2 linked regions of the Alkaliphilus metalliredigens QYMF genome follow. The protein of the gene in region 1 interacts with the protein of each later gene in a pairwise test. Links are inferred from orthologs where the notes say so. Each region holds a gene or a part of one and is shown on either strand. Other genes may lie near its edges.

What was found.
Region 2: the proteins of rplA (region 1) and thrS interact in binary tests that used the Escherichia coli proteins (3 or more experiments, as listed by UniProt). The link is inferred for Alkaliphilus metalliredigens QYMF from one-to-one orthologs.

What each region holds. Positions count from the first base shown.
Region 1 is NC_009633.1:4,591,048-4,594,802, forward strand. The notes cover bases 336-3,238. They hold rplA (50S ribosomal protein L1), read right to left. Parts: upstream 2,185-3,238; coding sequence 1,486-2,184; downstream 336-1,485. Other genes in these bases: rplL (50S ribosomal protein L7/L12), read right to left, coding at 336-681; rplJ (50S ribosomal protein L10), read right to left, coding at 742-1,242; rplK (50S ribosomal protein L11), read right to left, coding at 2,256-2,681; nusG (transcription termination/antitermination protein NusG), read right to left, coding at 2,766-3,238. Also shown: more of rplL, read right to left, coding at 319-335; more of nusG, read right to left, coding at 3,239-3,284; preprotein translocase subunit SecE, read right to left, coding at 3,345-3,560; rpmG (50S ribosomal protein L33), read right to left, coding at 3,596-3,745. UniProt on the Escherichia coli protein: One of the primary rRNA binding proteins, it binds very close to the 3'-end of the 23S rRNA. Forms part of the L1 stalk. It is often not seen in high-resolution crystal structures, but can be seen in cryo_EM and 3D reconstruction models.
Region 2 is NC_009633.1:1,717,186-1,720,971, reverse strand. Bases 436-3,369 are described here. They hold thrS (threonine--tRNA ligase), read right to left. Parts: upstream 2,888-3,369; coding sequence 983-2,887; downstream 436-982. Other genes in these bases: AMET_RS08060 (DUF445 domain-containing protein), read right to left, coding at 3,334-3,369; AMET_RS08070 (ATP-dependent metallopeptidase FtsH/Yme1/Tma family protein), read left to right, coding at 436-925. Also shown: more of AMET_RS08070, read left to right, coding at 1-435; more of AMET_RS08060, read right to left, coding at 3,370-3,786. UniProt on the Escherichia coli protein: Catalyzes the attachment of threonine to tRNA(Thr) in a two-step reaction: L-threonine is first activated by ATP to form Thr-AMP and then transferred to the acceptor end of tRNA(Thr). The rate-limiting step is amino acid activation in the presence of tRNA.

The DNA.
Region 1 (3,755 bases):
ATTGCCCTTGGTTGTCTTTTTTATACGGTCTTTATTAATCCTTGCAGGGTTTTGACGGTCTTATCAGTTTAGATAGCAGTGTCAAATAGTATAATATTATGCAATGTATAATTTTAACATAAGAGATACAGTTTGTCAACATTTCTTTGGTTTTCTATTTCTCCTATGAATTACTATATTTCATTTTTGTACTGGTCATTTTAGTTCTTTTATTGTATAATACTTTTATTGTATAATAAGAATCAAAATGTTTTTTCAAAAAACACATAAAAAGGTACTCCAGTTTCCTGGAGTGCCTTTTTTTGCTTATTCAATCAATTATTTAAGTGTTACAGAAGCGCCTGCTTCTTCTAGTTTAGCTTTAATTGCTTCAGCATCTTCTTTAGATATGGCTTCTTTAATTGCCTTAGGAGCCTCATCAACAACTCCTTTAGCTTCTTTCAATCCTAATCCTGTGATTTCTCTTACAGCTTTGATTACATTGATTTTTGAAGATCCTGCGTTATCAAGGATTACATCAAATTCGGTTTGTTCTTCTTCAACAGCTCCACCTGCAGCTGCTCCAACTACCACTGCCGCTGATGCAGATACACCAAACTTTTCTTCTGCAGCTTTCACTAACTCGTTTAATTCTAACACCTTCATATTTTCAATCGTTTCTAAAATTTGCTCGATTGTCATTTTAAAAGCACCTCCGATTATTTTTTGTTTTATTTTTGTTATTTTGATATTTTGTTATTCTTATGCCTCTTGCTCTGTCTTCTTGTCTGCAATCGCTTTGATTAAGCAAGCGAAGTTTGCCATTGGGGCATTAAAGCTGCTAAGAAGTTTAGCAATTAACACTTCTCTTGACGGCACAGACGCTAGCTCTTTTAATTTTTCTTCGTCATAAAAGCTTCCTTCAACAAACCCTACTTTTAATTCTAGGGCTTTATGGTTCTTAGCAAAATCATTTAAGATTCTAGCTGGAGCCACTGGATCCTCATAACTGAAAGCAACAGCATTTGGTCCTACCAAATCCGCCACCATTTCTTCCATCCCTGCATTTCGAGCTGCTCGTCTCATCATGGTATTCTTATATACTTTGTATTCAACGCCAGCTTCTCTAAACTTTGCTCTAAGTTCTGTGACTTCCTCAACCTTCAGTCCTCTATAATCAACTACTACTGCAGCGATAGATTTTTCAAACTTCTCAGTAATTTCAGCCACAACTTTTTCTTTCATCTCAATTACTTTTGACATTAGGACGTCCACCTCCTCTTTATGAATATATGGATATTTTGCCGTTACAGAAAAAGATCCCTCTCTGCGTAAATAACGTCACACAGAAAGAGATCTTTGATAAATTTATCCAAAGCCTCGGTAGGATATTTAAGCTAACGCACCTACTTTCTGCGGCAAAATATTCACTTTTAACAACTTTAATCATTGTATCAGTATCTGAAATCTATGTCAACAGATAAATTTAATTTATCTAATGGAACTTTATTCTGATACCTTTGATGGATTAACACGAATTCCTGGTCCCATCGTACTGGTTACACTGACACTCTTGAAATATTGTCCCTTTGCTGCGGCTGGTTTCGCCTTTGCAACTGCTTCTAACAATGTTTTAAAGTTTTCAGCCAGTTGTGCTTCTTCAAAAGAAGCTTTTCCGATTGGCACATGGATAATGTTTGTTTTATCCAATCTGTATTCTACTTTACCAGCTTTTATTTCCTTTACAGCTCTTTCAAGGTCAAATGTTACTGTTCCAGACTTAGGATTTGGCATTAATCCTTTTGGTCCAAGTACTCTACCTAATCGTCCTACAACACCCATCATATCTGGCGTTGCAACAACTACATCAAAGTCAAACCAGTTTTCGCCTTGAATCTTTGCTACTAGATCGTCTGAACCCACATAGTCTGCTCCGGCTTTTTCAGCCTCAGTTACTTTTTCGCCTTTTGCAAAGACAAGCACTTTAGCAGTTTTACCTGTTCCATGTGGTAATACAATGGCACCTCTTACTTGTTGATCTGCATGTCTTGAATCTACACCCAGTTTAATATGAGCTTCAATTGTTTCATCGAACTTTGCAGTAGCTGTTTTTTTAACTAATACTACCGCCTCATTAGGATCATATGACTTTTCTCTATCAAATTGCTTAAGTGCTTCTTGATACTTCTTACCTCTTTTTGGCATTTTCCTAACCTCCTTGTGGTAGTGACGGTCTTTATAGGACCTCCCACTTTTTCCTAAATCATCTATTGAAATTAATCTTCAACAACAACGCCCATACTTCTAGCAGTTCCAGCGATCATACTCATGGCAGATTCAACCGAAGACGCATTTAAGTCTGGCATTTTTAATTCTGCAATTTCCTTTACTTTCGCTTTTGAAATTGTTGCCACCTTCTTAGTATGCGGCTCACCTGACGCCTTGTCAATACCAGCTGCCTTCTTGATTAAGATCGCAGCAGGTGGTGTCTTTGTGATGAAAGTATATGATCTATCTTGATAAACAGAAATGATTACAGGAATAATCATACCTGCTTGATCTGCAGTTTTCGCATTGAACTCCTTACAGAACCCCATGATGTTCACACCATGTTGTCCTAAAGCAGGCCCAACTGGTGGTGCTGGTGTCGCTTTCCCTGCAGGGATTTGTAATTTAATTTGTCCTACTACCTTTTTTGCCATTGCTTTTACACCTCCTTAAAATTATATCTGTATGCGTTTCACTATCCCTAGTGTTTTTGGCTCAAGTCTTTTAAAATATCCATCCTACAAAGCTTGAACTTGGTGAAATTCTAATTCTACAGGGGTTTCCCTGCCAAACATTGATATGAGCACTCTAATGGTTTGTTTCTCCATGTTGATATGCTCTATTGAGCCCATAAAGCTTTCAAAGGGGCCGGAGACCACGCGTATAGAATCGCCTATTTTAATGTCGATTTCATGACTCACTTGTTCTACACCCATATTTTTCACTTCCCGATCCGTTAATGGAATCGGTTTAGAGCTTGGTCCAACAAAACCTGTTACACCTCGGGTATTTCTAACCAAGTACCATGACTCATCAGTCACGTGCATCTTGAGTAACACATATCCCGGATAGAGCTTGACCTCTTTTGTTTTTTTCTTGCCATTTTTAATTTCGATTTTCTCTTCCGTCGGTACTGCTACCTCCAGAATCAAATCTTCCATACCTCTGTTTTCCGCCATTTTTTCTATGTTAATTTTCACTTTGTTTTCATGGCCAGAGTACGTATGGACGACATACCATTTTGCTTGTTCGGACATATTAAGGAGCACCTGTCTTCAAAGACAAATAACTCTCCCTCCCTTTAAGCGTATTCTTCGTTAAATGAGTAAGTTTAACCCAAAACCAAAAACCGAATCCAAAATCCATAAAAGAACGACTGCCATTAATGTTGCAATAATCACAACACCTGTATGGTTTTTTATTTCTGCTCTATTTGGCCAATTCACTTTTTTAAGCTCGGATCTAACACCTCTTAAAAATTTACCTAAACCTTTTGCCTTTTCATTATTGTTGGCATTAGCTTGAGTAGTCATTCTGATCCTCACATCCTTTTAAAGTTTAAACTCAATTATTTTGTTTCTTTATGAAGTGTGTGGCTTTTACAGAATTTGCAATGTTTTTGCATTTCCATACGATCAGGGTTGTTCTTCTTATTCTTTGTTGTGTTATAATTCCTCTGCTTGCATTCTGTACACGCTAATGTTATCTTGACTCGCAACAGTTACACC
Region 2 (3,786 bases), 2.9 Mb from region 1 along the record:
CTTCAATACCGACCAAACAGTGGTGGTCATCGCAGCCACCAACCGAATGGATCTATTAGATGAAGCGCTTCTACGTCCCGGTCGCTTTGACCGTCACATGTATATTAGCAATCCAAATGTACGGGCCAGAGAAGAAATCCTAAAGGTTCATACGAAAAACAAGCCCCTCTGTCCCAAAATTGAAATCAAAAATTTAGCTCGAAAAACCCATGGCATGAGTGGTGCCCACTTAGCAAATATCTCTAACGAAGCTGCCATTATCGCCGTTCGGGAAGATGCTGAAGTCATCAGTTTAGACCATTTTGATCAAGCCATCGAGCGAGTGATCGCAGGACTTCAAGTCAGAAATCCCACCGTGCTTCAAAAAGAAAAGGAAATCGTTGCCTTCCATGAGGCTGGACACGCCTTAGTGGGTAAAATTTTAGGAACAGACATGGTACAAAAAGTATCTATTATTCCACGGGGACAGGCCCTGGGCTATGTACTCCAAATGCCTGAAGATGATCGCTATATCTATACACAGCAAGAGCTTTATCATAAAATCATGGTGATGCTTGGTGGCAGGGCTGCAGAACAATTGATTTTCAATCATTTGTCTACAGGTGCTAAGGATGACTTAAAAAAAGCCACTGAGTTAGGGATGCAAATGGTATGTGACTATGGTATGAGTGATTTAGGCTATGTTTATAATGAAGCCAATATGATTCATGCCATGAGTAATGACTTAAATAAAGAGATGAACCATATTGTTAAAGGTTGCTTTGAGAAAACCATTCATCAACTGAAAACCTATGAAAAACAATTAAATGACATCGCCAAAGCATTGCTAGATCGAGAAACATTAAATGGCGATGAGCTGGAGGAACTCTTAGGAGACTTCAAGCAAGCCCCAGTTAAAACCAAGGAAGAATTAGAAGCAGTATAATAAAAAGCACTGGCTACTGCCAGTGCTTTTTATTTTTTTGCAACAACTTTATTTTATTTACGCCTTATCAGCAATTTCTTTTACAAGATCTCCAATAAATTTTGAAGCATCAACGGCACCTAATTCGCCCTCTTCTCTTGCCCTGACAGCGACTGTTTCTGATTCTACTTCTTTATCTCCAATAACAAGCATATAAGGTACTCTTTCCAAACGGGCTTCTCTAATTTTGAAACCAATTTTTTCACTGCGCTCATCTATCACTACACGAATATCCTTTTCAAGCATTTGCTGCTGTAGTTTTCTGGCATATTCTAAATGATTATCTGTAATCGGTAAAATCTTTGCTTGAACCGGGGCCAGCCATGCGGGGAATTTACCTGCATAATGCTCAATTAAAATACCAATAAATCTTTCGATACTTCCGAAAATAACACGGTGAATCATAATCGGTCTATGTTTCTCTCCATCTGCTCCCACATAATTGATGTCAAAACGCTGAGGCATCTGGAAGTCCAATTGTATTGTTCCACACTGCCATGTTCGTCCAATGGCATCCTCTAAATGAAAGTCAATTTTGGGACCATAGAAGGCGCCGTCTCCTTCATTGAGTTTATACTTTACATTATTCTCCTCTAGCGCTTCTCTTAGAGAATTAATTGCTAAATCCCACTCTTCGTCGGTTCCCATTGAGTCCTTTGGTCTTGTTGATAATTCAATATGGTACTTAAACCCGAAGACCTTATAGAAATAATCTACGAAATTCATAACGCCAAGGATTTCATCTTTGATCTGCTCAGGTAGCATAAAGATATGGGCATCGTCTTGGGTAAAGCATCTCACACGCATTAATCCGTGCAATGCACCAGATAGCTCATGTCGATGGACTAGACCAAGCTCTCCCATTCTAATTGGTAGATCTCGATAACTATGCATTTTTCGTTTATACATTAAAATTGATCCTGGGCAATTCATGGGCTTCACTGCATAATTTGCATCATCAATATTTGTAAAATACATGTTTTCTTGATAATGATCCCAATGTCCAGATTGTTTCCAGAGCTGCTCATTCAAAATAATCGGTGTTTTGATTTCTTCATACCCACGCTTGGTATGCTCTCTTCTCCAGAAGTTTTCCAACTCATTTCGGACGATCATTCCATTTGGATGGAAAAATGGGAATCCAGGTCCTTCTTCATTTAAACTAAATAGGTCTAATTCTTTACCGATTTTTCGATGGTCACGTTTTTTAGCTTCTTCTAATCTTTCTAAATGCGCCTCTAGATCCGCCTTCTTCGTAAAGGATGTCCCGTAGATTCTTTGGAGCATTTTGTTTTTTTCATCTCCACGCCAATAGGCTCCAGCAATGGAGAGTAGTTTAAATGCTTTGATTTTACCTGTGGACAAGACATGGGGTCCAGCACAAAGGTCTGTAAATTCCCCTTGCTTGTAAAATGAAATCACCGCATCTTCAGGCAAATCTTGGATTAATTCTAACTTGTAGTCTTCTCCTTGCTCCTTTACAAGCTCGATTGCCTTATCTCTTGATAATTCAAAGCGCTCTACATGTAAATCTTCTTTAACAATTTTTTGCATTTCTGCTTCGATTTTCTCTAAGTCCTCTGGTATAAATCTATGCTCTGTATCAAAATCATAATAAAATCCATTATCAATGGCTGGACCAATTGCTAATTTTGTATTTGGGAAAAGTCTCAATACTGCTTGAGCAAGAAGATGGGCACTGGTGTGTCTTAAAAACTCTTCTCCACCTTCATCTTCAAATCTAAGGATACTCAGCTGACAATCCCCCTCTATTGGGGCGAATAAGTCAATTTTTTTCCCATCCAGCTCTGCTCCTATTGCAACTCTAGCTAATCCCTGGCTAATTTCCTTTGCAACATCTAAAATACTTGTCCCTTTTTCTACTTCTCGTACCGAACCATCTTTTAATGCAACTTTTACCATTTCCATATTTTTTCCTCCTTCATATATTCAGTATCGACAACATTCATCCTTAAAAATTGATACAAAAAAAACCCATCATCCTATAAAAGTATATAGGACGAGAGGTTGAGTTCCCGCGGTTCCACCTAATTTGATATGTAATCCATCTCAAATGACGATAACGAGTCACCGTTTTTCCTTTCACCTAAGGTTACTAAGAAACAGCTCCAAGGTAGTTTTCAGTTATCCATATATGGATATGCTTTCAGCCACGGCATGCCCTCTCTAAATACTGGGTTTAACTTACTTTTCCTCTTCAACGCCTTTTCGTTTAAATCAGTTATTATGTTTTTAAAATTCAATGAGCCTCTACAAAAAGCCTCAATATAATTTCATTGTATGAAATTGTATATTTACATAATTATATTGATTTTGCATTCTTTTGTCAAGTAATTCTACATTATTTTTTACAATAATAAAATAATTATTCCTTGAAATAAGCCAATCATAAATCCCAGTACGCCACCTAATATCTCAATATGTTTTAATTCTTTTTGTGCAATGGTTAATACCATAGATTCTAGTCCTTCTAATTCAAAGTCATTCACCTTTTCTTCAACCATTTGACCAATATTAATGTTTTCCGTTGCCTTTTTTACCACACTTGCCATCACTTCCGCTAACATCGTTTCCCCTTCTCGCTCAATTACATCTTCGATATATTTCCCAATCATACCTCTAAAAGCAGAAGGAATTAGGGAAGGAAGTCGTTCCTCCACAATTGCCTGTATTTTTATCTTCAATATCTGTAATATCTCTTTTTTATCTTGGGTTTCCATCAATCGATAGAGTATTTCATCAACTGATAAAAGTTCCTCTTCGACGGTTTTTCCTATACTTCTGGCAATTTCACTCCTCCG